DNA from 2 places in the Novosphingobium sp. TK46 genome. Region 1 is predicted to be linked to the other one. Evidence: riboswitches for the same ligand, from Rfam matches in the RefSeq annotation. Region 1 holds a riboswitch; the other holds the start of a gene.
What was found. Region 1 has a riboswitch for fluoride ahead of ACXJ1Z_RS16560 (voltage-gated chloride channel family protein). Riboswitches for the same ligand answer to the same signal wherever they lie in the genome.
Positions count from the first base shown of each region.

Region 1 (15,601 bases):
CGAGCCCGATGTTACCGGCGAGTGGTCCGATCGTGCGGAGAAGCTGCGCGACGCCTATGTGCTGGAGGATCCAGCAGCGCGGCTCGCCGCAATGCGCTCGCTTTGGGAGGGCGGCAAGCTTGCGCAGGAGGGCTATTCCCGTAAGGTTCTAACCGCTTACGCAGCGGCTCGCCTGCCGGCCAGCGCGACGATGGTCGACAGTGCAGATGCGCTGATCGCCTCCATGCTCGCAGCAGGGCTGGACGCGAACGCGATGCGTTGGGCCAACGTGGTGAATGCGGGCAGCGATGGCTGGGCCATGCTCGTGCTTGCTGCTCCCCAACGAACAGGCGCGGTGGATACCGGTGACATCGACAAATTCGTCGAGGCCGATGACACCGCGGGAGCGCGCAAGTCGGCGTTTCTCGTCGCCGGACTTGCCGGTCTTGGCCGGATCGACAATGGCAGCGCAGGCAGCTACTCCGCCAACCTCAAGCTGGGGTTGGGCCAGACGTCGCGTTGGACGCAGACAATCGATGCGGCGGCACGCAGCGGCGACGTGACGACAGTGGCGTTCCTGGCCGGCCTTGGCATGCAAGGCGTAAGCTGGTCGCAGATGACGCCGCGTTACCTCTATCATATCGTGTCAGCCTTACGCTCGGTAGGCTTCGACGCCGAGGCCCGCATGATCGCCGCCGAGGCGGTCGCGCGAGCCTGAGCCATGCCGGATCCGCTCGAACCAAGAGCGTCCGAACCGACCGGCGATGCCGTCGAGGCGTTCCTGGCAATGCTTGCCGCGGAACGCGGTGCCTCACGCAACACGATCGACGCCTATCGGCGCGATCTTGCCGCCACCCGATTAGCAATCGGTGACCCTGCGAGAGCCGAGGGGCCACAACTGGCTTCACTTGGAGAGACCTGGACGGACCTGGCCGCATCGAGCCTGGCGCGGCGCTGTTCGGCACTGCGGCAATTCTACGGTTTCCTTGTGGATGAGGGTCTTCGTCAGAACGACCCTTCAGCGGCTCTGCCCCGCCCGCAGACCCGGCGTCCGTTGCCGCGGCTTCTGTCTCGCGAGGAAGTCGTACGCTTGCTTGCCCTTGCGGAGGATGAGGCTGCCACAGACCATCCGCCGGCGGTCCGCCTGTTATGTCTGCTCGAGTTGCTCTATGGCTCGGGTCTGCGCGCGAGTGAACTCGTCAGCCTGCCCTTGAACGCGGTACCACGCGACGCGCCATTCCTGCACATCACGGGGAAGGGCGGCCAGCAACGGATGGTGCCGGTTAGCACGCGCGCGAGACAGGCGTTGTCACGCTGGCTGAGGTTTCGCGCGACCGCTCCGCGCTTCCTGTTCCCGTCGCGAGGGATCGATGGACATCTTACCCGGGTACGTCTTTTCCAACTACTGCGAGAACTCGCGGTCCGGGCCGATATCGACCCTGCGCGTGTCTCGCCCCATGTGCTGCGGCATGCCTTCGCGACGCATCTGCTGGAAGGTGGCGCGGATCTGCGCGTTTTGCAGATGCTGCTCGGCCACACCGATATCGCGACGACACAGATCTACACGCATGTCGACAGCGCGCGGCTTGTCGCTCTGGTAAATGCGCGGCATCCTCTTGCTCAAGCCGATGCGGGCTAACGCATCGGATCGAGAGTTGGAGAGCGGAGCAATGCGACAGCGCAAACGAACGGGTAGGGCGATCGTCGCACTTGCAATGGCAGGTGCAGCGACTTTCGTAGCGACAGGCGGCAAGGCGGCGGTCGATGGCCCAGTCGGCGGCGTAGCCGCCATAAGCGCGTCCGACAAGGCGCAGGGTGCCAAAGCGAACCCGGCCTTGCTGGCGGAATACGGCGGACGCCTGACTGGCCCTCAAGCTACTTATGTCGAGGCGATCGGCAAGACCATCGCGCTTCAATCAGGTCTCGGGAATGCCCGCAGCGACTTCACCGTGGCGCTGCTGAATTCGCCCGTCAACAATGCCTTCGCAATCCCCGGTGGCTACATCTACGTCACCCGCCAACTCGCGGCACTGATGAACAACGAAGCCGAGCTTGCCGGCGTGCTCGGGCACGAAGTCGGCCATGTCGCGGCTCGCCACTCGGCAAAGCGACAGAAGGCGGCAACCCGAAATTCCATCATCGGTGCAGTGGGCGCGCTTCTGTCGGGTGTTCTGCTGGGTGATGGCGGTTTCGGCCAGCTCGGGCAGCGGGTCTTCTCGCAGGGATCGCAACTGTTGACGCTGCAGTTCTCGCGCAGCCAGGAACTCGAGGCCGATGCGCTTGGCATCAGCTACCTCAAGCGTGCCGGCTACGATCCGCGCGCCATGGCAACGGTCCTGGAAAGCCTGGGCCGGCAGACTGCCCTGGAAGCCCGGCTGCGTGGCAACGGCAACCAGGTGCCGGAGTGGGCATCGACGCACCCCGACCCGGCCTCACGCGTTCGCGACGCGCTCTCGCGCGCTGGCGCGAACCCGGGCGGCAGGACCAATCGTGACGCGTTCCTCGCTGGCGTGGACGGTCTGACGTATGACGACGATCCGCGGCAAGGCATAGTGGAAGGCCGCACGTTCAAGCATCCCGACTTGCGGCTATCGTTTGTCGCACCCGAGGGCTTCACTGTCGTGAATGGCACCGCGTCGGTCTCCATCAGCGGCCAGTCGGGCAAGGCCGAGTTCGCTTCCGCGCGCTTCGATGGCGATCTTGACCGTTATATCGAGGGCGTTTTTGCCGGGCTGACGGAGAGTGGCCAGCCGCGCTTGCAGGCTGAGACGTTTGAGACCGCGACCGTAAATGGGATTTCGGCCCGTTACGGCGTCGTCCGGACGCAGGGCAGCAGCGGCGCCTTGGACGTTGCCGTCTTCGCTTACGATTTCGGCGGTGGCAAAGCCTATCATTTCGTCTCGATCACGCAGGCCGGCAATGCAGGGGTATTCAACCCGATGTTCCGATCGATGCGGCGACTGTCTGGGACGGAAGCCACGAGCGTGAAGGCCCGGCGATTGAGCGTCATCACGGTCAAACCCGGCGATACCATCAAGTCGCTTTCGGCCCGAATGGCGTACGAGGATGCGCCACTGGAGCGCTTCCTTGTCCTCAACGGATTGCGGGAGAATACGCCATTGGCGATTGGTCAGAAGGTGAAGATCATCGTGTCTTCATGAAGGCCTAGTGCAAGAGAAAGGCGGCGGGTTGCCCCGCCGCCGATGAATTTCTTATCACGCGAACGATTAGGCCGTCGTTGCCTTGTTCTGCGCCATTGAATTCTGCGTCTTCGTGAAAGTGTTGCTCAGCTGCGAGCCAAGTCCGGCCATAGCGGTGATTGCGGCAACGGCGATGAGAGCGGCGATCAGGCCGTACTCGATGGCGGTGGCGCCCTTCTCATTGCGGCGAAGCTTCTTCATGAACTGCATGTGTAGTCTCCTGGGATGGAAATCGTCTATCGAATTACCCGGTCCGTGCAGCACAGGGCCTTTGGACAATTTGGTGACTAGGTGATAAAGCTTGAAAAAAGTTTAATTACCGCCGTTATGTGCTTTGGCCGATTTAGTGGCTATGTTCGTCCACATCTTAAGCGTTTCATCCGCGACGCCGCTAAGCGCGCTCAGCATTCCCAGGACGATGAGACTCAGGATCATTCCATACTCCACTGCTGACGTACCCCGCAGGTCACGCTGCAAGCCTCTGATAAATTGTAGGAACCGCATCGACGCCTCTGTGTGACCGCAAGGTGGCGCCAAAGTCTCATGCTTACGTGAAGGATCGCTTAAACATCATGGCGGCTAACGATCGAGACCCCGGCCCAATGTGGGTTGCGGCGGTCGCCTTGGTTAACGGGGCATCGCAGGTGCTTGTTCAGCGCAGACCGGCAGGATCGCAACACGCCCACCTCTGGGAATTTCCCGGCGGGAAGTTGGAAGCGGGCGAGACACCTGCACAAGCGGCGGTTCGGGAACTGCACGAGGAACTCGCCGTATCGATACGCCCGATCGACCTGCGACCGGTATGCTTTGCCTGCAGCATGACAGAAGTCTCACGGGAGGATCGATCACCCGTGCTGCTGCTGTTCGCCTGCAACCACTGGGAGGGTGAACCAAGGCCCCTTGCCGATACGCAACTGGCTTGGTGCGAGCCTCGCGAGCTTGAACAATGGGCGATGCCGCCGCTCGACTACCCACTTGCCCATGCATTGGCAAAAATGATCGATGAAGATGCAATTTAACCGTTGCCAACTGCGCAGACCTTTTCTAAAGGCACCCCTCCAGCGCGCCCGTAGCTCAGCTGGATAGAGCATCAGACTACGAATCTGAGGGTCGGACGTTCGAATCGTTCCGGGCGCACCATAATAAACCCTGTCAGGTCTTGAACCTGGCAGGGTTTATTTGTTTCTGGACTAGGTTAGTCTGTCTATGTCATCGCGTCAAAGCGACGCGACGGCGCTATGACTTGAATCATAAGATATCGTCGATGGTTGAGGCGTACAGGTTCGAACGGTAGGCCGAGGGCATTGCCCGCGCCAAACAGGAAGGTCACCACAAGGGGCGCTCCGCCAGCATCGACTATGCCTAGGTGAAGAGACTTTACGGTCAGGGTATCAACCCTACTGAGATTGCGGGCCAACTCCGCTGGACTGACCCCGCTGTGGCGTTCCCCAAATGAACCGTGGGTTGGAGAGAGCACTTCTGTGCCCGCAGCAGCGATTCTGCGTCTCCGCCCCGATCAATGAGATAGTAGGAGCGCAGACGGGCGCTGTCGGCGCTGCCGCCGTCTCTCACGTGTCCTCACGCAACGCAGCTCCACCCCCTTCGGGAGGTTTTCGTATCGTAAGTGATTGGAAAATGGTGGACGCACTTGGGCTCGAACCAAGGACCCGCTGATTAAGAGGTCTCGGTTTGTTCGATGTGAGCGGCACGCAGCAACCGTTTTTCGCACGCAAACAGCCGCTTCCACCCATTCGCTGCTGTGCTCACTCAGCTCAAACGCCCCCTACCAGCCCGTTATATCCAGCAGGACGCCAAGGGGCCGGAAAGGGGAAGTCCGTGGCAGCATCTGGCGAGGGAGGAAGGAGATGAAATGCCAACATGTTACTTCGAGGCGTCCGGTCCTCGGAGTGAACGACACTGCAAGTGGCAACCGGACAAACAAGATCCGAGCGCCAGGGTTGGCAAAGCGGCATTTTAGGATCGCCCCAGCTGCGGCAGCTACCGACCACTTCCGTCGCTCCCCGGATGGGATGACGACTTCCGTTTCTGACAGGAGCAGCCTTTCGAGATTATCAGAGCAGATGATCAGGAATGCGCCAATGTCCCGAGCAGCTGAAGCACAATACGCTCGTCTCGTAATCGGTCATTGTGGCGCGGCTCTTAACACCGCAGAGCCCGCGGAAATCCGCCATTCGTGCTCAGCGTCAGAACCGACCGGTCGTAACACCGACAAGAATGCTCAGTGGACCTGCGATTGAAGTCCACTCAGGCATGATCGCTATTTCTGCACCTGAATGGCAGTTCCCAGCGTCATTGGATCACCTGGCGCGATAACGAGATAACGGCGCATGTCTCCTTTCGCATCGCTGACGATCTGGCGCAGCGGTCCGACCGTATTGACGATCGCGCCGCCTGCCGGGTTGGTCATGAACTTGGCCAGCGGTTGGATCGGGCCACCACCATCGGCACGTGTCGATAGACCGAGCACATAGGGCATCTTGGGGCTCAGACCCGCGACCGCTGCTTGCAGGATTTGAACCTGACCCTGGTCAAATAGCGTCACCTGACTGCGTCCCGTGCCATCCAGCGTAATCTGAACCTTCATCCCTGCCTGCGCGAGCGGCACGAGGTTTGCCCTGCCATCACCGTTCGGAACCGCGCCGGGGACATAGGCGACGCCTTGCGGCCCCTGGCCGATCGGAATCGTCGCGAGGACGGTGTTGGTAGTCGTGTCGATCGCCGCGACCGCGTCGGCGTTTTCAAGCCCCACATAGATCCGCGACCCGTCTCCCGACGGCCACAGGCCGTGCGGCAGCGCGCCAACCGGGATGCTGGCGACCTGTGTGAAGTCGGTGGTGCGGAACACCTTCACGACATTCTCGGTGCCAACGGTCACATAAGCGAATTGGCCCGCTTTGTTACGGACTATGTTGACGTGATTGGTGATCGCGCCGGTATCGATAGTCCTGAGCACCGCGAAGGGCGGCTTGGCGTCGAACACCATCACCTTGCCGACGTCCTTGAGCGTCAACCAGACCTGCTTGCCGTCGGGCGTCGCGGCGATGTCGGGACAGAACGGGCTCGCCTGCTTGACGCGACCGACGATCTGTTTCGATGCGGTGTCGATCACGACCGTCTCTGGCGAGAAGCTCGAGCAGACATAGCCGTATTTTCCGTTCGGCGAGAAGATCGTCATGCCGGGGCCATTGGGGACGGGGATGCGCGTGGTAGGCTCGTACGTCTTGCCGTCGAGTACCTGAATGTAATCCTCGCCGCGTACCGCGACCCAGACTTCGCGACCGTCGGGGCGGAAGAACGCTTCGTGCGGCGAGCGCCCGACATAGGTCGTGTGCTTCACGGCATTGGTCGCGGTATCGATGAACGTCACCGAGTTCGACCCGATCGAGATCACCGCCAGCGTCTTGCGATCGGGCGAGAAGCCCATGCCGTGCACGAGCAACTGCCCCTTGTAGAGCGGGCTCAGATTGGCGGGGGTTTGGTCGCCGAGCTTGATGACGCCGAGCAGCGTGTTGGTCGACGGATCGATCACAGACACGGTGTTGGAGAACTGGTCCGAGGTGTAGAACCGGTCCTGCGCGCTGACGGGTATGTCGGGAGTCGCGTTCGGCACTTGTTGGGCAAACGCGGGGCCTGAGAAACACAAGGCGGCGCAGGCGGTCAGGGTTAAACGATTCATGGACGGTCTCCGTGATGGGGGTGACCGGTCGCGGTCGGTTCGGTGTGAGGTGGCAACGTGCCGCCGTCGGATAGGATGCCCTGCATCACCGCGATTTCCTGGCGCTGTTCGACGATGATTCCCTGAGCAAGCCGACGCAGGCGTTCGTCCTTGCCATAGCGCAGTTCGATTTCGGCCATGTCGATCGCGCCCTGATGGTGCGGGATCATCATCCTTGCGAAGTCGCGGTCGGGATCGCCTGAATAGCCTGTCATCATCGCGCCGTGCATCCGCGCCATCGCCGCATCCATCGCCGATGCGAAGCCGTCCGTCTGGGCCAGCGTCACAGCTGACACCGACAATGCCGCGATCCCGAGCACGGTAATTCCAAGTCTCATCGATTACTCCAATGCGTTCAACCTGATCGACCGACGCCAAACTGTCCAACGCAGGGTTATGATCGTTCGTATCGGCAAGATGGATCGATCGCACTTTCAAATCGAAACAATAAGAACAATGCGTTGGTTCGATCGATCGGCGGCGCGTATCTCAATTATAAGGAGATCGGGCATGACCCTCGAACAACTCAGGATTTTCGTCGGTGTCGCAGAGCGCGAGCACATGACGCGCGCTGCCGAAGCGCTCAATGTGACGCAGTCAGCCGCAAGCGCTGCCATCGCTGCGCTGGAAGCCCGGCATGGCGTGCCGCTGTTCCACCGGGTCGGCCGTGGGATCGAGCTGTCCGAGGCGGGCCGCATGTTTCTGGTCGACGCGCGCGCCGTCCTTGGCCGTGCGGCCAGTGCAGAACTTGCACTGGCCGAATATGCGGGACTCGAGCGCGGCACGCTGCGACTGGTCGCGAGCCAGACGATTGCGGGCTATTGGCTGCCGCGTCAGCTTGCGGCGTTCCATGCGCGCTACCCGTCCATCACGATAGAACTGGCGATCGACAACACGGAAGGGGCCGCGGCGCGCGTGCTCGACGGTGCGGTCGAGCTCGGCTTCGTCGAGGGTGTCATCGACGAACCCGCGCTCGCGCATTGGACGGTTGCGAACGACCGCATGGTGCTGGTGAGCGACCGCGCTGCCGACACGATCGACGAGGACTGGATCCGCGCTGCGCGTTGGATCGTCCGTGAACAGGGATCTGGCACGCGTTCATCGTTCGAAGAGGTATTGCGTCAGCGTGGCGTCGATCCGTCGGATCTCACCATAGCGCTGACCCTGCCGTCGAACGAGGCGGTGCGTAGCGCGGTCGAGGCCGGCGCAGGCATCGCAGTGCTGTCGCAGCATGTCGTCGCACCTGCGATCGCCGCCGGAACGTTGCACGATCTGCCGCTCGGTCTGCCGCGGCGTCCGTTCTACGCGCTGCGGCATAAAGAGCGCTATCGTACCCGGGCGGCCGACGCGCTGACCGACCTCATCAAGGAGACTGGCAAGTGACCGCCGATCTGAAGCCCGTTCTCGATGGCCTGAAGCCGCTCAGCCGACTCGACTCGCCGCGCGAGATGATCCGGCAGTTCACCCCCAACTGGTTCGCTGCGACGATGGGCACCGGCATCCTCGCGCTCGCCTTGCCGCAGGTGCTAGGCGTCGGCGCATCGCTGCAACCGGTCGGCGAGGCGTTGTGGTATTTCAACATCGCGCTCTTCACGCTGTTCGCCGGGCTCTACACCGCGCGCTGGACGATGTTCGGGCACGAGGCGCGGCGAATCTTCGGGCACAACACCGTGTCCATGTTCATCGGCACGATCCCGATGGGACTGGCGACGATCATCAACGGATGTCTCGCGTTCGGCCTGCCGCGGTTCGGCGCGGGCGTGATCCCGATCGCCGAGACCTTGTGGTGGATCGACGTCGCGATGTCGCTCGCCTGCGGTGTGGCGATCCCGTACCTGATGTTCACCCGGCACGAACATTCGCTCGACGGCATGACCGCGGTGTGGCTGCTGCCGGTGGTCGCAGCCGAGGTCGCAGGTGCGAGCGGAGGCCTGCTCGCCCCGCATCTGGCGGACGCGCACCACCAGTTCGTGGTGCTGGCAACCTCCTATGTCCTCTGGGCCTATTCGGTGCCGGTCGCGTTCGGCATCCTCGCGATCCTGATCTTGCGGATGGCGCTGCATAAACTGCCGCACGAGAGCATGGCCGCGTCGAGCTGGCTCGCACTTGGCCCGATCGGCACCGGTGCGCTCGGGATGCTGGTGCTCGGCAGCGACGCGCCCGCGATCCTCGCCGCCAACGGTCTGGGGCAGATCGGCGCGGTAGCGCAGGGGATTGGCACGATTGCCGGGCTGCTGCTCTGGGGTTTCGGTCTGTGGTGGCTGGCGCTCGCGACGCTGATCACGATCCGCTACTGGCGCGCAGGCATTCCGTTCAACCTCGGCTGGTGGGGCTATACCTTCCCGCTCGGCGTCTACACGGTCGCCACCTTCAAGCTCGGCACGACGCTCCAGCTCGGCTTTTTCGGGATCGTCGGCACCGTCCTCACGATCGCACTCGCCGCGATGTGGCTGCTGGTCGGCGCCAAGACGGTCGCTGGCGGCTGGCGCGGCAACCTGTTCGTGTCGCCCTGCATCGCCCAAGCCAATTGATGGGCCGAACTGATCGTCCTGCCGGATCGAACCGGCGGATCCGATCGACCCGTACCGGGCAGACCGGCGGACGGGGCGCGCGTACAGATCATGACAGAAACGGGAGAATGTTGGTGGACAGCCTGGATACGAAACTGGCGCAGGCGACGAACCGCCGTCGCTTTCTCGCAGAGGCCGCGATCGGCAGCGGTGCGCTGATCGCCGCACCCGCGCTGGCGCAGAGCATGGTCGATCTGCACCTGCCGGGTGGTCCGTCGGAACGGCCGATGACCAGTGCGTTCCCCGGCAAGGGCAACATGATCCTCCAGCGTATCCACCCGCCGTTGCTGGAAACGCCGATGAGCGTGTTCAATGGCGACGTCTTCACCCCCAACGACCAGTTCTTCGTCCGCTGGCACTGGGCCGACATTCCGACCGCGATCGATGTCGAGACGTTCCGGATCAAGGTGCACGGCGCGGTCACGCGGCCGCTGTCGATCTCGCTCGCGCAACTGCTGAACTTGCCGCGCGTCGAGCTGGCGGCGATCAATCAATGCTCGGGCAATTCGCGTGCGCTGTTCCAGCCTCCAGTGGCGGGCGCGCAGTGGCGTCACGGAGCGATGGGCAACGCAAAATGGCTCGGCGTTCGCTTGCGCGACGTGCTCGACATCGCCGGCGTGAAGCCGGGCGCGGTCGCGGTGCGGTTCGGTGCGCTCGACCAGCCGGTGGTCGCGGGCGGACCGGATTTCGCGAAGTCGCTGTCGATCGACCATGCGCGCGATGGTGAAGTGATGCTCGCCTTCGGGATGAACGGCGAACAGATGCCGCTCCTCAACGGCTTCCCGGTCCGGCTGATCGTACCCGGCTGGTATTCGACCTATTGGGTCAAGATGCTGAACGACATCGAGGTGCTCGCCGCGCCCGACGACGGTTACTGGATGGCCAAGGCGTATAAGATACCTGACACTCCCGGCGCGAACGTGCGGCCTGGCCAGAAGGATTTCCCGACTGTCCCGATCAACAAGATGATCCCGCGCAGTTGGGTCACGAGCCTCGACGAGGGGCAGGCGATCGCCTTCGACCGGTCGATTCCGCTGGGCGGCATCGCGATGGGCGGCGATTGCGGCGTCGCCAAGGTCGATGTGTCGACCGACAACGGCAAGACCTGGTACAAGACGGTCCTCGGCCCCGATCACGGCAAATACAGTTTCCGCCGCTGGGATGCGCAGGTTCCGCTTACGCATGCGGGGCCGACCAGGCTGATGTCGCGCTGCTGGAACACCGCCGGCATCGCGCAGCCGATGACGCCGATCTGGAACCCGGGCGGGTTCATGCGCGGCAACATCGAAACCACCAACATCGTCGTCGGCTAAGGAGCGCAACGCATGAAAACGCCTTCCATCGGCACGCTGTCCTTCGGATTCATCGGCATCGCCGCGGTAACGCTGCTCGTGATCGGTGCCCCGAACAGTCGCGTTGTCCCGACGCCTGATGCCCCGACCGCACCACCACCGCCAAGCGTTTCGGCGCGCGGCTTCTCGCTGGCGTCCACCTCGGTCGATCTCCCGACCGACGAAGGGCAATATCCCGCCGGCCCGCATGCCGACGTCATCAACGCCAACTGCACCTCGTGTCATTCGGCGAGCATGGCGCTGAACCAGCCGCCACTCTCTTCCGATCAGTGGACCGCGGAGGTCACCAAGATGCGTGAGATCTACAAGGCGCCCGTCGCCGCAGCCGATGTGCCGGCGATCGTCGCTTATCTGACCGCCATGAGCGCAAAGCAGCCGGGCGCCGCAAAAGGCAAGGCGCAAGACCCTGATCCGAAGGCTGCGCCCGACGTATCGGGGGGATCAGGCTAAGCCCATCAACTCACGACACACGGTTCTGCGCGCGAAGTGCTTTGCGGCGTGTACGTGTCTCGCGCAGTGTCGCATTGGGCGCGAGGCCGTTCGCGGGCACCTTTGGTATCGCAACGCGCTGCGACAGGTAGATGCCGTTGTGGCCCGAGCAGAGATAGGCCACGAAACAGGCGACGGCGATCGGCACCGCATAGGCGGCGCCGAACAGTTCAATCCCCATGAAGGTGCAGGCGAGCGGGGTATTGGCAGCCCCGGCAAAGACCGCGACAAAGCCGATCGCGGCGAACAGGCCCGTCGGCACGCCCAAGAAAGGCGCCAGCGCGTTACCGAGCGCTGCGCCGATGAAGAATAACGGCGTGACTTCACCGCCTTTGAAACCCGCGCCGAGCGTGACGACGGTAAACAGCAGCTTGATCGCCCAACTCCACGGATGCGTGTCCGGTCCGAAGAAACTGGCGATGGTAAGGCTGTCGGGCCTCGCTGCCAGGGCACCCAGACCCAGATAGTCGCGCGTGCCGAACAGGAAGACGAGCGCGATAACGACGGCCCCGCCGATCACTGGACGTAGCGGACCATATGGGACGATCCGCTTCAGCCATCCCCCGACCACGTGGTTGGCTTCCGCGAAGGCCAGACCGACCAGTCCGAATATGATCCCCGCAATACCCGCCTTCGTCACGAGCAGCGCATCGACCGGTATCAACGCACCGATCGGGTAGACACCGTGATGGATACCCCAGGCGAGGCATGTCCAATCGCCGACCAGCGCTGCAAGGAGGCATGGCACTAGCGCGGAATATTCAACGCGGCCGATCGCCAGCACTTCGAGCGCGAAGACCGCGCCTGCGATCGGCGTGCCGAAGACCGCGCCGAACCCGGCTGCGATACCCGTCATCAACAGGATGCGCGTGCCGCCCGCATCGAGGTGGAGCGCGCGGCCGAAACCGCTGGCAAGGCTTCCGCCTAATTGGACGGCGGTGCCTTCACGTCCGGCCGAGCCACCGAAAAGATGCGTCACCACTGTGCCGAAGAAGATGAGCGGCGCCATCCGCAGAGGCACCCCGCCGCCAGGCTCGTGGATCTGCTCGACGATCAGGTTGTTGCCGCCCTCCACCGAGCGCCCGGTGAGATGGTAGAGTAATCCGACAACGAACCCGCCCACCGGCAGCAGATAGAGCAGCCAAGGCGACGCAAACCGCAGGCGGGTAACGGTATCGAGGCTAAACAGGAACGCCGCACATAGCGTCCCGACGAGTGCAGCCATGGGCAGCAGGATCAGCGCCCAGCGCAGGACAGAGATAGCATGGTCGTGACGATCGCGCATGAATGCCGCGACGTTCAGCGTGCCGACGAGATTGCGAAAGGTAGCGCGCACAATTCCTCCTTGCTGCCTGACGGCGCCAAGTAGGAATCATCAGCTCGTCTCAGAGCGGTTCGGCCAAATTGCCCGGCAGAAATCCATTGCCGAGGTCGATGTATGCGACGTCTGCCCCAACCGTCAATGGGTATGTTGGTCGGGCAAATGCTCAAACCGGCCAGTCGTTAGCGTCTATCCAAGCCCGTTATATGTACCGCCCCCGGTACGCTGCCTGCGGGATCGAGTTCGGCCCGCAGCGCCGTTTATGTTGCTACGAGCGCGCCATCCAGATGCCGACGAGCGCCGCCAGCGACACGAGCATGAGAAACCCGTTCATCACCAGGAGCAACGCCGCTGGCAGGCGCTTGATGTCCGGTCGTGGCGGCGGGGCGCCTGCGCCCATCTCTCGCCACACCGCGGCAACAAAGCAAAAGGCGCTAAACAGGATCAGCATCGTCCCGGTCGCCGTCGCCAGCCACGGGAACACGACGTCCTTGAGCAGCGCGCGCGCGCCGATGCCGGAAGCAAGCGCCGCCAGTCCGGTACGCACCCAGGCGGCATAGGTGCGTTCGCCGGCGAGGATTGTGCGGTCCGCGGCAAGCTCTGTGCGACGATCGGCGCTGTCCACCTGCTGGACTGCGCTGTCCTTCAGCGTGCTCGCGCTCTCCGCCAGCTTCGCATGGGCCCGATCGGCGTCGTGCGGCGCGTCCATCAGTTTACGGTGACGGTGATGCGGTGCCAGGCAGTCGAGAGATAGCCCGCGAAGTTCCAGATCGCCTCGGGCCGTTCGGGTTGCATCTGCCCGGCACCATCGACGGCGCGCACGACCAGAACGTGGAGTCCGGGCGACAGATCGACCGTCACGTGCCACTGCGTCCAGCTCCAGGGTGCATCGGGCTCCGCGGTCAGTTCCGCCTGCAGCCAGTCGGTGCCGCCATTGACGGAGACCTCGACGCGGGAGACCGCTCGGCCGAAGGCGACCGCATAGCCCGCGATTCCGCACGCGCCGGCGCCGATATGCGCGCCGTCCACGGGCGCGCATATCGCAGCGTTGAGCGGCATCTCCTCGATCGTCAGGCCCTGATCCCAGTCCGCGTTCTTCTTCGCTACCGACGCCGGAAAGAGCTTGTAGTCCTTGGCCTGGATCGGCGCATCGGACGGGCGATCGCGCACCTCGATGCGCGTCAGCCACTTTGCGCTACGAACGCCCGCATAGCCCGGCACGACGAGCCGCAGCGGTGCGCCATGTTCTGGGGCCAGCGTCTCGCCGTTCATGGCCCAGGCGATCAGCACGTCGGGCTCTAGCGCCTTGGCGATCGAGATCGAGGCACCAAACGGTGCTGTCTCACCATCAACATCCACGTTGTCGGCCCCCGTCGTGCCGACGAACGACGCGCCGTCCTGGATGCCGGCTGCGGCAAGTACGTCACGGAGCGAGACGCCGGTCCACTCCGCATTTCCGATCGCTCCCACGTCCCAGGGATCGCCCGAGGTCTTTTCCACGCCTTGAAGATGCGCCCGACGATTGCCGGCGCACTGCATGGTCGCGGTCACTGTCCGGGTCGCAAATGCCGTCTGAAGTTCGGCAACCGTGTAGGAGCGCGGGCGGTCGACCAAGCCGTCCAGCGCTACACGATGATCTTCGGCCAGCTCCGGCGTCGGTCCGTGACTGCGGATGTAGAAATTCGCCTGCGGCGTCATGAATGACGCGATCAGTTTATCTGGAGCCGTTTCCGCGTTGAGCGGCTCCGGACAGCGGAGGATCAAATTCTGTTCGGCGCGATCGGATGCGGTCATGCAAGCGGCTTACCATGATGAAATCAATAGCGAAATCGATCGTTTGGCTGGGAGATGTCACCAAGACTCTTTCGAGCGCCTATTTCTTCCTGGAAGGCGGGGAAGCCATCGCCATGCCGTCGCGCGAAAGACGCCGAGCGATAGCCACACACCTTTGTCATACATCGACGCGGAGTGGCTGAGCTTTCTACGACGGCTTTCGGCTGAAGCCGACGTTTACGACCCGCGACTTGAATGACGGCTTTGTCCCAGTCTCGGGCATTCGCTTGAGCCTGCTTAGGAGAAGCAATCGACAGAATGTGGAAAGCTCGGGAGAGCGCTTGTGCGAACAATGGGCGCAAGCCGACGAGCTTGTTTTGACCGGGGTTAGTGCAAATTGGACGCATCCGTCACTTAAGGCATGCGGTGGGAGCTTCAGCGGCGGCTTCGTCACCCGCTGCAGTCGGATGCCAATGAGCAGGCTTGCCGGGATGTCCCGCGCCCCATGGGTCACCGGAACAGGCATCGTGGCCTCTGGACAGTTGCCCAGAGGGCAGCAACAGCTCGCCTCGAATGCTAATCGACGGAGGGTTTAAAGCTTCGCAGGAACTGCACAAGGATGGTGCGGTGGCATCCCATCATTTCCGCGACAATCCTGGCGATGCGACCTAGCCACTTACGCTGATATAGCTTGTCTCTCCGGGCGTCTGTACCGGCCGCCATGGCCGGATCCGGTCTGCTGCCTCTAAGTGTTAGCGGAGAGGGCAGACGAACAGGCGGTCGAGCTGTAATTTAGGTAGCGAGATCATCGATGCGTCGCCGCATCCTCTCCTCCTGCGTAACTTTCGCTGGGCAGTCAAAGGAGGGGAGGAGGCAAAGAGCTGCATCTGGCTTGAGCTGAAGCCGAAAACAGCTCCGCCGCCCGGCGGGTTAGGCTCGCCGTCAAATCTCTCGGCATTTTCCAACTCGCCTCATCGCGGCTATGGCTCTGCGTCGCTGGACTGCCGTCTCCCAGTCACCGCCGGCTCCGGGACTTAGCCACCACCTCGTGGAGCGGAGTTGGTGTCAGCAGTCCGACCTCGTCTCCGTTGTCCAGTGACACCGAGTCCCGCTTCAGAGCGAAGGCTTCCCGACCCGCGAAATGGTTCGACTTCACGCAGCTCACCACCACTATATCGCTG
Region 1 covers NZ_CM143963.1:3,448,182-3,463,782, forward strand. Annotated here, with positions in the region: gene ACXJ1Z_RS16495 (hypothetical protein) at 1-697, shown strand, start outside; gene ACXJ1Z_RS16500 (tyrosine recombinase) at 701-1,618, shown strand; gene ACXJ1Z_RS16505 (M48 family metalloprotease) at 1,695-3,140, shown strand; gene ACXJ1Z_RS16510 (Flp family type IVb pilin) at 3,207-3,389, opposite strand; gene ACXJ1Z_RS16515 ((deoxy)nucleoside triphosphate pyrophosphohydrolase) at 3,752-4,198, shown strand; tRNA gene ACXJ1Z_RS16520 (tRNA-Arg) at 4,243-4,319, shown strand; tRNA gene ACXJ1Z_RS16525 (tRNA-OTHER) at 4,816-4,961, opposite strand; gene ACXJ1Z_RS16530 (YncE family protein) at 5,458-6,876, opposite strand; gene copM (CopM family metallochaperone) at 6,873-7,253, opposite strand; gene ACXJ1Z_RS16540 (LysR family transcriptional regulator) at 7,426-8,298, shown strand; gene ACXJ1Z_RS16545 (TDT family transporter) at 8,295-9,446, shown strand; gene ACXJ1Z_RS16550 (molybdopterin-dependent oxidoreductase) at 9,554-10,798, shown strand; gene ACXJ1Z_RS16555 (hypothetical protein) at 10,811-11,287, shown strand; gene ACXJ1Z_RS16560 (voltage-gated chloride channel family protein) at 11,298-12,662, opposite strand; fluoride riboswitch at 12,686-12,762, opposite strand; gene ACXJ1Z_RS16565 (YidH family protein) at 12,916-13,356, opposite strand; gene ACXJ1Z_RS16570 (sulfite oxidase) at 13,356-14,441, opposite strand; gene ACXJ1Z_RS16575 (AAA family ATPase) at 15,436-15,601, opposite strand, start outside.

Region 2 (15,601 bases), on a different replicon from region 1:
CTCGACGCGCTCATTGCTGGTGCCGCCGCCGAAAGCCTTGCACTCGATCCCACACGCGTAAGTCGCAGCCTATTCGCACAGATGACGAGCGGCTCACCGATGTCCGGGCTCATCAACGTGTGATCCGGCGAGTAATTTACCTCTTCAAGATCCTGCATGTTCTCGGCAAGTGACATCGGCTTGATGCTGCAAAGGGCTCGTGTCTATGCGCCTTGTGCTCGGCAAATCCGATTTCAGATCCGATCGTCATAAAGCTTGGTGAGTGCCCCCTGATATTAGCTGATCGTCAACTTTGCCTGACGATAGCGCGATAAAGGTGGGTGTCGGCCAAGGAGTAATATAGCCAGATCTCATTCCCGACAGTCACCACAGACGCTGCGAACGCTATATCGGTTGCAGTGCGCTCAAGCGAGGGGGGCGGCGTGATGAGCGGTTCGACGCAGCGTCCGACGACCTGGGTGTATTCGGCATCGAACGCGATCCAGCCGATACGCCAGCGCGCGTCATGGGTGGCGCCGTTATAGAACATCACCGGGCGGTCCTTGTCGGTGGTGAGCAGCGGACCGGTCGACAGGTGCCAGCTATCCCAACTGTCGGGGCGTGGCGCAAATGGGTCTTTCTCGTCGACCCACGGGCCAGCGTCGTGATCGCTGACCGCAAGTCCTACCAGTGACTTCTCTTCCCTAGCGAACTCGTAGAACAGGCGCCATCCGCCGCTCCTGGTACGGTCGACTGTCGCTTCCTTGATATTGCCCTGAGTGGGCGTGTTTTGCATGGCCACGCCCTGCTTCTCTAGTCGGTCGATCGATGGACCGGTGGCGTACAGCATCTCGCCGTGGGTCCGTGTTGCATCCACGCCTGTGTAGTAAATGACGACACTGCCGTCGGCACGGAAAACAGGAGTCGGATCCTCGCATCCGCCGACGTCGTCCGGCCCAGGGCCGGGAGATAGCACCGGCAGGTCTGTCGCGGTGAAGCACAGGCCATCGCTGCTGGTGGCATACCAGATCGTGCCCGTGTCGCCCGTCTCGTCGGGGCGGGGCACGGCGCGGACCAGCATGGCATAGCTGCCGTCATCCTGACGCCATACATAGGGGCTCATGAGGTCACGCCGCGAAACCGCTTCGTTGCCGACCATCGTAAGCGGGTCGATCTGCTCGACGTTGAAATCCACCGACACCGTCATGCGCCTTGCGCGACGGTGAGCGACAGCGCGCCGTCGATCGTAACCGTCGTGCCAGAGATATAGTCGGCCGCCGGCGAGAGCAGGAAGTTGACCAGCGCCGCCACCTCGTCGGGCCGCCCCGCACGCTTCCATGGAATTGCCATCTCCTTGCTCGCGAGTTCCGCTGCATTGTCCAGCGCGCTTTGGTTCATCGGCGTCAGGATCATGCCGGGCGCAACACCGTTGACGGCAATTCCTTTGGGCGCGAGTTCCAGAGCCAGGGTGGCGGTGAGTTGTGACAATCCGCCCTTCGCGGAATCATAGTCGACGCCGCCGGGGCGCGGTGCACGCTCATGGATCGACGAGATGTTGACGATCCGGCCCTTCATCGTTTTGGCTTGCAGCCTCCGCACCATTGCACGGCACGTGAGAAACGGACCATAGAGGTCGGATCGAATGACACGGTCGAACTGCGCCAGCTCCATGTCGACCAGCAGCACGCCGCTCATGTTCAGCCCGGCGGAATTGACCAGGAGGCTGACGCTACCGAACGCCTTTTCGGCAGCATCGAACAAGGCGGTCACGGCCGCCTCGTCGCCAACATCGGTCTGCACGGCAATTGCGCGAGACGTATCACCGATGGAGTCGCACACGCGCTGTGCTGCGGCCGAGTCCCTGAAATACGTGATGATGACGCGCGCTCCGGCATCGCCGAGCGCCTTGGCACAGGCGGCGCCTATTCCCGATTCGCCACCAGTGACGATGGCTATAGCATTGTCGAACATCGACTCGTCTCCGGAGAAATCTGGATCATAAACGCGGCTCATAACACCGTAGAGCCCGCGGAAATCCGCCATTGCGTGCTCAGCGTCAGAATCGACCGGTCGTGACACCGACAAGAATGCTCAGTGGACCTGCGATTGAGGTCCACGCAGTTATGATTGCTATTTCTGCACCTGAATGGCAGTTCCCAGCGTCATTGGATCACCTGGCGCGATAACGAGATAACGGCGCATGTCTCCTTTCGCATCGCTGACGACCTGGCGCAGCGGTCCGACCGTATTGACGATCGCGCCGCCTGCCGGGTTGGTCATGAACTTCGCCAGCGGTTGGATCGGGCCACCACCATCGGCACGTGTCGATAGACCGAGCACATAGGGCATCTTGGGGCTCAGACCCGCGACCGCTGCTTGCAGGATTTGAACCTGACCCTGGTCAAATAGCGTCACCTGACTGCGTCCCGTGCCATCCAGCGTTAACTGAACCTTCATCCCTGCCTGCGCGAGCGGCACGAGGTTTGCCCTGCCATCACCGTTCGGAACCGCGCCGGGGACATAGGCAACGCCTTGCGGCCCCTGGCCGATCGGGATCGTCGCGAGGACGGTGTTGGTGGTCGTGTCGATCGCCGCGACCGCGTCGGCGTTTTCCAGCCCCACATAGATCCGCGACCCGTCTCCCGAGGGCCACAGGCCGTGCGGCAGCGCGCCAACCGGGATGCTGGCGACCTGTGTGAAGTCGGTGGTGCGGAACACCTTCACGACATTCTCAGTGCCAACGGTCACATAAGCGAATTGGCCCGCTTTGTTACGGACTATGTTGACGTGATTGGTGAACGCGCCGGTATCGATAGTCCTGAGCACCGCGAAGGGCGGCTTGGCGTCGAACACCATCACCTTGCCGACGTCCTTGAGCGTCAACCAGACTTGCTTGCCGTCGGGCGTCGCGGCGATGTCGGGACAGAACGGGCTCGCCTGCTTGACGCGACCGACGATCTGTTTCGATGCGGTGTCGATCACGACCGTCTCTGGCGAGAAACTCGAGCAGACATAGCCGTATTTCCCGTTCGGCGAGAAGATCGTCATGCCGGGGCCGTTGGGGACGGGGATGCGCGTGGTCGGCTCGAACGTCTTGCCGTCGAGCACCTGGATATAATCCTCGCCGCGCACCGCGACCCAGACTTCGCGACCGTCGGGGCGGAAGAACGCTTCGTGCGGCGATCGGCCCACATAGGTCGTGTGCTTCACGGCATTGGTCGCGGTATCGATGAACGTCACCGAGTTCGAGCCGATCGAAATCACCGCCAGCGTCTTGCGATCGGGCGAGAAGCCCATGCCGTGAACGAGCAACTGCCCCTTGTAGAGCGGGCTAAGGTTGGCGGGGGTTTGTTCGCCGAGCTTGATGACGCCGAGCAGCGTGTTGGTCGACGGATCGATCACAGACACGGTGTTGGAGAACTGGTCCGAGGTGTAGAACCGGTCCTGCGCGCTGACGGGTATGTCCGGGGTCGCGTTCGGAACCTGCTGGGCGAACGCGGGGCCAGAGAAACACAAGGCGGCGCAGGCGGTCAGGGTTAAACGATTCATGGACGGTCTCCGTGATGGGGGTGACCGGTCGCGGTCGGTTCGGTGTGGGGTGGCAACGTGCCGCCGTCGGATAGGATGCCCTGCATCACCGCGATTTCCTGGCGCTGTTCGACGATGATTCCTTGCGCAAGCCGGCGCAGGCGTTCGTCCTTGCCATAGCGCAGTTCGATTTCGGCCATGTCGATCGCGCCCTGATGGTGCGGGATCATCATCCTTGCGAAGTCGCGGTCGGGATCGCCTGAATAGCCTGTCATCATCGCGCCGTGCATCCGCGCCATCGCCGCATCCATCGCCGATGCGAAGCCGTCCGTCTGGGCCAGCGTCACAGCTGACACCGACAATGCCGCGATCCCGAGCACGGTAATTCCAAGTCTCATCGATTACTCCAATGCGCTCCACCTGATCGACCGACACCAAATTGTCCAACGCATGGTTATGATCGATCGTATCGGCAAGTTGGATCAATCGCACTTTCATATTAAAACAATAAGAACAATATGTTGGTTCGATCGATCGGCGGCGCGTATCTCAATTATAAGGAGATCGGGCATGACCCTCGAACAACTCAGGATTTTCGTCGGTGTCGCAGAGCGCGAACACATGACGCGCGCTGCCGAAGCGCTCAATGTGACGCAGTCAGCCGCAAGCGCTGCCATCGCTGCGCTGGAAGCCCGGCATGGCGTGCCGCTGTTCCACCGGGTCGGCCGTGGGATCGAACTTTCCGAGGCGGGCCGCATGTTTCTGGTCGACGCGCGCGCCGTCCTTGGCCGTGCGGCCAGTGCAGAACTTGCACTGGCCGAATATGCGGGTCTCGAGCGCGGCACGCTGCGACTGGTCGCGAGCCAGACGATCGCGGGCTATTGGCTGCCGCGTCAGCTTGCGGCGTTCCATGCGCGCTACCCGTCCATCACGATAGAACTGGCGATCGACAACACGGAAGGGGCCGCAGCGCGCGTGCTCGACGGTGCGGTCGAGCTCGGCTTCGTCGAGGGTGTGATCGAGGAGCCCGCGCTCGCGCATTGGACGGTCGCGAACGACCGCATGGTGCTGGTGAGCGACCGCGCTGCCGACACGATCGACGAAGACTGGCTCCGCGCCTCGCGCTGGATCGTCCGCGAGCAGGGATCGGGCACGCGCTCGTCGTTCGAGGAGGTGCTGCGCCAGCGCGGCGTCGATCCGTCGGACCTTACCGTGGCGCTGACGCTGCCGTCGAACGAGGCGGTGCGTAGCGCGGTCGAGGCCGGCGCAGGCATCGCAGTGCTGTCGCAGCATGTCGTCGCACCTGCGATCGCCGCCGGAACGTTGCACGATCTGCCGCTCGGTCTACCGCGGCGTCCGTTCTACGCGCTGCGGCATAAAGAGCGCTATCGTACCCGGGCGGCCGACGCGCTGACCGACCTCATCAAGGAGACTGGCAAGTGACCGCCGATCTGAAGCCCGTTCTCGATGGTCTGAAGCCGCTCAGCCGGCTGGATTCTCCACGCGAGATGATCCGGCAGTTCACCCCCAACTGGTTCGCCGCGACGATGGGCACCGGCATCCTCGCGCTCGCCTTGCCGCAGGTGCCGGGCGTCGGCGCATCGCTGCACCCGGTCGGCGAGGCGCTGTGGTATTTCAACATCGCACTCTTCACGCTGTTCGCCGTGCTCTACACCGCGCGCTGGACGATGTTCGGGCACGAGGCCCGGCGGATCTTCGGGCACAACACCGTGTCGATGTTCATCGGCACGATCCCGATGGGGCTGGCGACGATCATCAACGGGTGTCTCGCGTTCGGCCTGCCGCGGTTCGGCGCGGGCGTGATCCCGATCGCCGAGACATTGTGGTGGATCGACGTCGCGATGTCGCTCGCCTGCGGTGTGGCGATCCCGTATCTGATGTTCACGCGGCACCAGCACAGCCTCGATGCGATGACCGCGGTCTGGCTGCTGCCGGTGGTCGCGGCCGAGGTCGCAGGCGCGAGCGGTGGCCTGCTCGCCCCGCATCTGGCGAATGCGCATCACCAGTTCGTCGTGCTCGCGACGTCGTATGTCCTCTGGGCCTATTCGGTGCCGGTCGCGTTCGGCATCCTCGCGATCCTCATCCTGCGGATGGCGCTGCACAAGCTGCCGCACGAGAGCATGGCCGCATCGAGTTGGCTCGCGCTCGGTCCGATTGGCACCGGCGCGCTTGGGATGCTGGTGCTCGGCGGCGACGCGCCCGCTATCCTCGCCGCCAACGGCCTCGGCCAGATCGGCGCGGTAGCGCAGGGGATCGGCACGATCGCCGGGCTGTTGCTCTGGGGCTTCGGCCTGTGGTGGCTGGCGCTCGCGACGCTGATCACAATCCGCTACTGGCGCGCGGGCATTCCGTTCAACCTCGGGTGGTGGGGCTACACCTTCCCGCTCGGCGTCTACACGGTCGCCACCTTCAAGCTCGGCACGACGCTCCAGCTCGGCTTTTTCGGGATCGTCGGCACCGTCCTCACCATCGCGCTCGCAGCGATGTGGCTGCTGGTCGGCGCCAAGACGGTCGCGGGCGGTTGGCGCGGCAACCTGTTCGTGTCGCCCTGCATCGCCCAAGCCAATTGATGGGCCGAACTGATCGTCCTGCCGGATCGAACCGGCGAATCTGATCGACCCGTACCGGGCAGACCGGCGGACGGGGCGCGCATACAGATCATGACAGAAACGGAAAATGTTGGTGGACAGCCTGGATATGAAACTGGCGCAGGCGACGAACCGCCGTCGCTTTCTCGCAGAGGCCGCGATCGGCAGCGGTGCGCTGATCGCCGCACCCGCGCTGGCGCAGAGCATGGTCGATCTGCACCTGCCGGGCGGTCCGTCGGAACGGCCGATGACCAGTGCGTTCCCCGGCAAGGGCAACATGATCCTCCAGCGTATCCATCCGCCGCTGCTGGAAACGCCGATGAGCGTGTTCAATGGCGACGTCTTCACCCCCAACGACCAGTTCTTCGTCCGCTGGCACTGGGCTGACATTCCGACCGCGATCGATGTCGAGGCGTTCCGGATCAAGGTGCACGGCGCGGTCACGCGGCCGCTATCGATCTCGCTCGCGCAACTGCTGAAGCTGCCGCGCGTCGAGCTGGCGGCAATCAACCAATGCTCGGGCAATTCGCGTGCGCTGTTCCAGCCGCCCGTTGCCGGAGCGCAGTGGCGTCACGGGGCCATGGGCAACGCCAAATGGCTCGGCGTTCGCTTACGCGACGTGCTCGACATCGCCGGCGTGAAGCCGGGCGCGGTCGCGGTGCGGTTCGGTGCGCTCGACCAGCCGGTGGTCGCGGGAGGACCGGATTTCGCCAAGTCGCTGTCGATCGACCATGCGCGCGATGGTGAAGTGATGCTCGCCTTCGGGATGAACGGCGAACAGATGCCGCTCCTCAACGGCTTCCCCGTCCGGCTGATCGTACCCGGCTGGTATTCGACCTATTGGGTCAAGATGCTGAACGACATCGAGGTGCTCGCCGCGCCGGACGACGGTTACTGGATGGCCAAGGCGTACAAGATCCCTGACACTCCAGGCGCGAACGTGCGGCCTGGCCAGAAGGATTTCCCGACTGTCCCGATCAACAAGATGATCCCGCGAAGCTGGGTCACGAGCCTCGACGAGGGGCAGGCGATCGCCTTCGACCGGTCGATTCCGCTGGGCGGCATCGCGATGGGCGGCGATTGCGGCGTCGCCAAGGTCGATGTGTCGACCGACAACGGCAAGACCTGGTACAAGACGACGCTCGGCCCCGATCACGGCAAATACAGTTTTCGCCGCTGGGATGCGCAGGTTCCGCTAACGCATCCGGGTCCGACCAGGCTGATGTCGCGCTGCTGGAACACCGCAGGCATCGCGCAGCCGATGACGCCAATCTGGAATCCGGGCGGGTTCATGCGCGGCAACATCGAAACCACCAACATCGTCGTCGGCTAAGGAGCGCAACGCATGAAAACGCCTTCCATCGGCACGCTGTCCTTCGGTTTCATCGGCATCGCCGCGGTAACGCTGCTCGCGATCGGTACCCCGAACAGCCGCGTCGCCCCGCCGCCTGCCGCCCCGACCGCACCACCGCCGCCGAGCGTTTCGGCGCGCGGCTTCTCGCTGGCGTCCACCTCGGTCGATCTTCCGACCGACGAAGGGCAATATCCCGCCGGCCCGCATGCCGACGTCATCAACGCCAACTGCACCTCGTGTCATTCGGCGAGCATGGCGCTGAACCAGCCGCCACTCTCCTCGGATCAGTGGACCGCGGAGGTCACCAAGATGCGTGAGATCTACAAGGCGCCCGTCGCCGCAGCCGATGTGCCGGCGATCGTCGCTTATCTGACCGCCATGAGCGCGAAGCAGCCGGGCGCCGCGAAGGGCAAGGCGCAAGACCCTGATCCGAAGGCTGCGCCCGACGTATCGGGGGGATCAGGCTAAGTCCATCAACTCACGGCACGCGGTTCTGCGCGCGAAGTGCTTTGCGGCGTGTACGTGTCTCGCGCAGTGTCGCATTGGGCGCGAGGCCGTTCGCGGCCACCTTGGGTATCGCAACGCGCTGTGACAGGTAGATGCCGTTGTGGCCCGAGCAGAGATAGGCCACGAAACAGGCGACGGCGATCGGCACCGCATAGGCGGCGCCGAACAGTTCAATCCCCATGAAGGTGCAGGCGAGCGGGGTATTGGCAGCCCCGGCAAAGACCGCGACAAAGCCGATCGCGGCGAACAGGCCCGTCGGCACGCCCAAGAAAGGCGCCAGCGCGTTACCGAGCGCTGCGCCGATGAAGAACAACGGCGTGACTTCACCGCCTTTGAAACCCGCGCCGAGCGTGACGACGGTAAACAGCAGCTTGATCGCCCAACTCCACGGATGCGTGTCCGGTCCGAAGAAGCTGGCGATGGTAAGGCTGTCGGGCCTCGCTGCCAGGATACCCAGACCCAGATAGTCGCGCGTGCCGAACAGGAAGACGAGCGCGATAACGACGACCCCGCCGATCACTGGACGTAGCGGACCGTAGGGGACGATCCGCTTCAGCCATCCCCCGACCACGTGGTTGGCTTCCGCGAAGGCCAGACCGACCAGTCCGAATATGATCCCCGCAATACCCGCCTTCGTCACGAGCAGCGCATCGACCGATATCAACGCACCGATCGGGTAGACACCGTGATGGATACCCCAGGCGAGGCACGTCCAATCGCCGACCAGCGCTGCAACGAGGCATGGCACTAGCGCGGAATATTCAACGCGGCCGATCGACAGCACTTCGAGCGCGAAGACCGCGCCCGCGATCGGTGTGCCGAAGACCGCGCCGAACCCGGCTGCGATACCCGTCATCAACAGGATGCGCGTGCCGCCCGCATCGAGGTGGAGCGCGCGGCCGAAACCGCTGGCAAGGCTTCCGCCTAATTGGACGGCGGTGCCTTCACGTCCGGCCGAGCCACCGAAAAGATGCGTCACCACTGTGCCGAAGAAGATGAGCGGCGCCATCCGCAGAGGCACCCCGCCGCCAGGCTCGTGGATCTGCTCGACGATCAGGTTGTTGCCGCCTTCCACCGTGCGCCCGGTCACATGGTAGAGGAATCCGACAACGAACCCGCCCACCGGCAGCAGATAGAGCAGCCAAGGCGATGCAAACCGCAGTCGCGTAACGGTATCGAGACTCAACAGGAAGGCCGCACATAGCGCCCCGACGAGTGCCGCCATTGGCAGCAGAATCAGCGCCCAACGCAGGACGGAGATCGCATGGTCGTGACGCTCCCGCACGAATGCCGCGACGTTCAACGTGTCGACCAGATTGCGAAAGGTAGCGCGCACAATTCCTCCTTGCTGCCTTACGGCGCCAAGTAGGAATCATCAGCTCGTCTCAGAGCGGTTCGGCCAAATTGCCCGGCAGAAATCCATTGCCGAGGTCGATCTATGCGACGTCTGCCCCAACCGTCAATGGGTATGTTGGTCGGGCAAATGCTCGGATCGGCCAGTCGTTAGCGTCTATCCAAGCCCGTTATATGTACCGACCCCGGTACGCTGCCTGCGGGACCGATCGACTTCGGCCCGCGCGTCGTTTATGTTGCTACGAGCGCGCCATCCAGATGCCGACGAGCGCGGCCAGCGACACGAGCATGAGAAACCCGTTCATCACCAGGAGCAACGCCGCTGGCAGGCGCTTGATGTCCGGTCGTGGCGGCGGGGCGCCTGCACCCATCTCTCGCCACACCGCGGCAACAAAGCAAAAGGCGCTAAACAGGATCAGCATCGTCCCGGTCGCCGTCGCCAGCCACGGGAACACGACGTCCTCGAGCAGCGCGCGCGCGCCGATGCCGGAAGCAAGCGCCGCCAATCCGGTACGCACCCAGGCGGCATAGGTGCGTTCGCCGGCGAGGATCGTGCGGTCCGCGGCAAGCTCTGTGCGACGGTCGGCGCTGTCCACCTGCTGGACTGCGCTGTCCTTCAGCGTACTCGCGCTCTCCGCCAGCTTCGCATGGGCCCGATCGGCGTCGTGCGGCGCGTCCATCAGTTTACGGTGACGGTAATGCGGTGCCAGGCAGTCGAGAGATAGCCCGCGAAGTTCCAGATCGCCTCGGGCCGTTCGGGCTGCATCTGCCCGGCACCGTCGACGGCGCGCACGACCAGAACGTGCGGTCCGGGCGACAGATCGACCGTCACGTGCCACTGCGTCCAGCTCCAGGGTGCATCGGGTTCCGCGATCAGTTCCGCCTGCAGCCAGTCGGTGCCGCCATTGACAGAGACCTCGACGCGGGAGACCGCTCGGCCGAAGGCGATCGCATAGCCCGCGATTCCGCACGCGCCGGCGCCGACATGCGCGCCGTCCACGGGGGCGCAGATCGCAGCGTTGAGCGGCATCTCCTCGATCGTCAGGCCCTGATCCCAGTCCGCGTCCTCCTTCGCTACCGACGCCGGAAAGAGCTTGTAGTCCTTGGCCTGGATCGGCGCATCGGACGGGCGATCGCGCACCTCGATGCGCGTCAGCCACTTTGCGCTACGAACGCCCGCATAGCCCGGCACGACGAGCCGCAGCGGTGCGCCATGTTCTGGGGCCAGCGTCTCGCCGTTCATGGCCCAGGCGATGAGCACGTCGGGCTCTAGCGCCTTGGCAATCGAGATCGAGGCACCAAACGGTGCTGTCTCACCATCAACATCCACGTTGTCGGCCCCCGTAGTGCCGACGAACGACGCGCTGTCCTGGATGCCGGCTGCGGCGAGCACGTCGCACAGCGCGACGCCGGTCCACGCCGCATTGCCGATCGCGCCCACGTCCCAGGGATCGCCCGAAGTCTTTTCCACGTCTTGAAGATGTGCCCGACGATTGCCGGCGCACTGCATGGTCGCGGTCACCGTCTGGGTCGCAAATGCCGTTTGAAGTTCGGCAACCGTGTAGGAGCGCGGGCGGTCGACCAAGCCGTCCAGCTCTACACGATGATCTTCGGCCAGCTCCGGCGTCGGTCCGTGACTGCGGATGTAGAAATTCGCCTGCGGCGTCAGGAAGGACGCGATCAGTTTATCCGGAGGCGTTTCCGCATTGAGCGGCTCCGGACAGCGGAGAATCAAAGTCTGTTCGGCGCGTTCGGATGCGGTCATGCAAGCGGCCTACCACGATGAAATCAGTAGCGAAATCGATCGTTTGGCTGGGAGATGTCACCAAGACTCTTTCGATCGCCTATTTCTTCCTGGAAGGCGGGGAAGCCATCGCCATGCCGTCGCGCGAAAGACGCCGAGCGATAGCCACACACCTTACTCATACATCGACGCAGAGTGGCTGAGCTTCCTACGACGGCTTTCGGCTGGAAGCTGACGTTTACGACCCGCGACTTGAATGACGGCTTTGTCCCAACGCAAGGCGTTCTTTGTGGCATGCCGTTTCTCTGAACGAACGGCCGGTTTCGGGAGCTGGATCGAGGGGCCTGAGTGACCGGAATGAGGGCGGCAGGCGCCCTTCCCTGCGCCTTCTCTTCGGGCTGCTGATGTCTGCTACGGGAGCTTGCTTTCCTGAATCCGGACGTGCCGTTTCGAGGGCTGGACCTGACTTTGCGCTTTCCGGCAGCAATGGACACAGTTTGGGACGTTCAGCAGCCCAGGTGTTTGCCATACAGCGAGTAAAGTTTGAGCTTTGACCCGTCGCCTCGGACTCCTCAGACGTTCCATTAGGACAAGATCGAGGGACCGGATACAAGGCTCGAGAGCGTGATCCCGCATGCTTACATGTCACCCAGGAGAGATGAATTGCTGTTTCATACGATGGTAGGATCGAACGATATCGAACGATCCAGGGGCTTCTACAACGCCGTGCTCGGCGTTTTGGGAGTAGGGGAAGGAGCAACGAACGTAGCCAACAGCGGGCACACTCGGCTCTTCTACAGCAACAAGGGCGGAACGAATTTCATCGTCAGCCAACCGATCAACAATGAACCAGCAACCGTAGCCAATGGCAGCACCGTCGCTTTCTCTTGCAACTCCCCCGAACAGGTAGAACTGTTTCACGCGACCGCACTCGCCAATGGCGGCACGTCCATTGAGGATCAGCCCGGCCCACGCGAGTCTGCAATGGGAACCATCAATCTCGCATACGTTCGCGATCCTGACGGCAACAAGCTGTGCGGGATCCACATTCCAGCCTGAGTCGCCGCCGCAAGATCATCGATTCAGGTAGGTGCCTGCTTCATAGATCGCCGACCGGTTACAACCGGTCGGCTCGACCCACGTGCAGCCATCAACGCGGCGCGATCGGGAAGATGAATAAAAGTCCGCTGTCGCGGAGTTCTAATGAGCCTCGAATGTCTGGATTGAGGGCGGCAGGCGCCCTGCCCCGCTTGTTCAGCCACGCACGTCCGCTACGGGCGATTGCTTTCCTGAATCCGGACAGACCTTTCGCGCCCCAATTGCGGACATTAAAAAAACACAGCTAACAACGCCTGCTTACAAATCGCTTGAAGGTGTCCGATGGAGTTTCCGAACGGTCGGCTGAACCTATATCTCACTGATATAGGAGAGCCGTCCGAAAACCAGTTGCGGATCGTAGTGGTGGAAGGCCTGCTCGGCGAGCCGGCTGAGATCGACGTCGACGGTGTCGACTTGGGTGAAGGTCGATCGATCCTTGTGACCGACGAGAGCCGGTCTTTCGAGCTACGTTGGGACAACTACGTCGCATACGCAGTCAGAAACGAAAGCTTCTGGAAAGGCGAGGGTGATGAGTTGCCGCGAGGAAAGATGCTTGAGCGGCGCTTCGACACAGCATTCTTCCATTATGTCTCCGCTACCACATTCGCCGACGATGAGTACCCGGGGCCGCTAGAGCACTGGTCGCTGACCACGCTAAATCACTGCGTGGATGTGGTGAGCGTCGGTCCTCCGCGTGTGATGCTGAGCACGTCTCGAGCTTGAACGTCGAGCCGGGATCAATGTCCGCTTTCCACCGCCTGACTGGCCGCAAATGGCGCCGATACGATGCCCGTAAGCTGACGTCGCAGCCGCCGCTTGGGAGCCGTTTCCCGTGAGACGATGGAGATGAACGACGGTCCGCTTTCGGGCACGTCATCTCAGCCCCTTAGCGGCCGGAATGAGGGCGGCAGGCGCCCTGCCCCGCTTGTTCAGCCACGCACGTCCGCTACAGGCGATCGCTTTCCTGATCCGGACAGACCCTTCGCGCCCCGATGATGGTCATTCGTAATTCATAACTTCGCGCTCGAGAATTGCCGACCCAATCAGGTGCGGGTGTAGACTCCGAGTGAGCGGATCCTGCCGCTTTCGTCGAAGCGATAATGGTTGGTGGTCTCGCGCGTGCTACCGTCGGCAAGCTGCGCGACGATCTCGACGGCGATCCCTTCTGGGCCTGCAAAGCGTGCCCCGGGATTGGGGAAGGGCGGGCCGGACGCGAAGACCGAGGCATGCAGCTGTCGGATAGCGTCCCTGCCTTCAAAGCGCGTTCCGTTGGGCAGGGTGAAGCTCGCGTCCTCGGCATAGAGCGCGAGGAGAGAGTCGATGTCCTTGGCGCGGATGGCGGCGAAGTAAGCGTCTACGGTTCGCTGCGGATCGGTGCCGCCCTTTTCTCCGTCGGCTTCGCGTATAGCGCGGCGAAGACGCGAGAGCATGAAATCTCCGGATCGCAACAGACTCCCGAGCGCCTCAGTTTCGGTGACGGGCAAATCCCGGCAGTGATCGACGTCCTTCTTAAGCAAGTCATGCAAACCGGCGAACGTGCTGGGCGCGCCTGTCCCCTCACGGGCTTGAACCATGCGCGGGCCCACACCCAGGGCAAAGCTCTGTGCGGAGCCAGCCATGAACGCGTCGATCAACTGTTGACGGTCGAAGCCCAAATCGGCTCCGACATCGACGATGGCTGCGGACATGCCGTAGTTTGCGATCGAGATGAGGTTGTTCAGCAGCTTGCCTTCCTGCCCACGGCCGACCGGCCCAAGGTGCGAGAGCTTTTTTCCGATGGCTTCAAGCCATGGGCGAGCACGCTCGAGATCAGGCTCGTTGGCGCCGACGAACAACGAAAGCTGCCCTTCTATCGCAGCAGGTCCTCCGCCTGAGACGCCGACATCGACGAAACCAATCCCATAGGTAGCCGCTTGGTCCGCCAGCGATTTGGCGAGGTCAGGAGACACGGTGGAATGCAGGATGATCGTGCCGCCGTCGCCCAGCGCGCGATACAACTCGCCGTCGGATAGAAGCTGTTCAAGCTGTGCATCGGTGCGCACGCAGATGCCAAGCATGTCAGATCGTGCTGCGGTCTTCACCGGATCCGGTTCGCGCTCGGTTCCCGGCTCATCAAACGCCTCCAGCATTTCCGGCGAGACATCGCAGCCGACCACCTCGAAACCACTTCTGGCAAGCCTGCGAGCGATTGGTGCGCCCATGCTTCCCAAGCCGATGAAGCCAACTTTCATGAGATTCTCTCCTGCGATTTCTCGCACATCGCGTTTTTCGATTGCTACCGCGTTCGCATCACGCCGACAACGAACGCGCTGATCGCGAGGTCTAATATCGCTCGCATGTTGCCCATCCAGGCCTATCAACGCTGGCAGAGGGTGAGACACAAGACATCACCTCCTGACGACGTGGTCTGATCAGTTCGCGGAGGAATGGCGAGAGAAGTGATTCAATACTTCGCTCGGACAGATCATCGCGCTCCAGTTGCGGCAGCCCGAAGTGCAAGATTGGGCACCGCTCGTCCGCTATCCACCTCCACTTGAGACGAAGAGCGCCGCCGTGAGGCGCCTCAAAGCGGCCGCCGTCTAACCCCGCCTGGAATGTGTTATCGGCTCGTCAGCCGGATGAATGGCGGTCCGCTCTTGGGCACCGCATCATAGCCTTCCAATGACCGGAATGAGGGCGGCTTCGGCGGCTAGCGACCAGTTCCGGTCTCACTGCCCAGATCTCCAAACGGCAGCTTGCGAGGGAAGCCGTCATTTACGACTCAAGAAGCAGGATGCTCGGCATTCGGGCTTGTTCGCTCCCGTCGAGAGGTCGCCATGAAACGAGCGCTGCAGCCGGTCAGGACATCGCCTGCCCGCGTATCGCCAATTTCCTTACCGGTCGGGTGACTACCGGCAAGGGCCCTTCCAGCATCGCGCGAGGAAGCGCACTATTTGTGATCGCTAATCCTGCTTTGAAAACATCGATCCGGATGACTGCTGTCGCCTAGCTGACTAAGACCTAATTTCGGATATGCCATTGATGGGAGTAACACCGGGAATGGCGCAGAGCCGCAGAATGGGCGTGGAAGGCTCGAAGCAGCGCACGATATTGATGGACGCGACCGAAGCTGTCTTGTGTGACGAGGGTTATGCCGGCATTTCTGCCCGCAATGTCGCGGTCAAGGCGGGACTGACGAAGCAGCTTCTCTATTATTATTTCCGGACCATGGACGATCTGATCCTGGCTGTGGTGCAACGCATCAATGAGCGCCGCATGCTACTTTTTAACGAGGCGCTCGCATCATCCGATCCCTTAAGCGCGTTGTGGGCGCTGAATAGCGATCCGTCCGGTGCGACATTGGCGACGGAATTGACCGCAATTGCCAGCCATCGCGACACCGTCCGCGCGGAAATCGTGGCATCTGCCCAGCAGTTTCGAACACTCCAG
Region 2 covers NZ_JBSZKB010000002.1:263,878-279,478, forward strand. Annotated here, with positions in the region: partial or broken gene ACXJ1Z_RS19520 (DUF1501 domain-containing protein) at 1-123, shown strand, start outside; gene ACXJ1Z_RS19525 (glycoside hydrolase family 130 protein) at 287-1,186, opposite strand; gene ACXJ1Z_RS19530 (SDR family NAD(P)-dependent oxidoreductase) at 1,183-1,992, opposite strand; gene ACXJ1Z_RS19535 (YncE family protein) at 2,110-3,528, opposite strand; gene copM (CopM family metallochaperone) at 3,525-3,905, opposite strand; gene ACXJ1Z_RS19545 (LysR family transcriptional regulator) at 4,078-4,950, shown strand; gene ACXJ1Z_RS19550 (TDT family transporter) at 5,016-6,098, shown strand; gene ACXJ1Z_RS19555 (molybdopterin-dependent oxidoreductase) at 6,205-7,449, shown strand; gene ACXJ1Z_RS19560 (hypothetical protein) at 7,462-7,938, shown strand; gene ACXJ1Z_RS19565 (voltage-gated chloride channel family protein) at 7,949-9,313, opposite strand; fluoride riboswitch at 9,337-9,413, opposite strand; gene ACXJ1Z_RS19570 (YidH family protein) at 9,570-10,010, opposite strand; gene ACXJ1Z_RS19575 (sulfite oxidase) at 10,010-11,095, opposite strand; gene ACXJ1Z_RS19580 (hypothetical protein) at 11,113-11,277, shown strand; gene ACXJ1Z_RS19585 (VOC family protein) at 11,738-12,133, shown strand; gene ACXJ1Z_RS19590 (hypothetical protein) at 12,455-12,895, shown strand; gene ACXJ1Z_RS19595 (NAD(P)-binding domain-containing protein) at 13,216-14,430, opposite strand; gene ACXJ1Z_RS19600 (TetR/AcrR family transcriptional regulator) at 15,212-15,601, shown strand, end outside.
Region 2: another riboswitch for fluoride. It lies ahead of ACXJ1Z_RS19565 (voltage-gated chloride channel family protein); the one in region 1 lies ahead of ACXJ1Z_RS16560 (voltage-gated chloride channel family protein).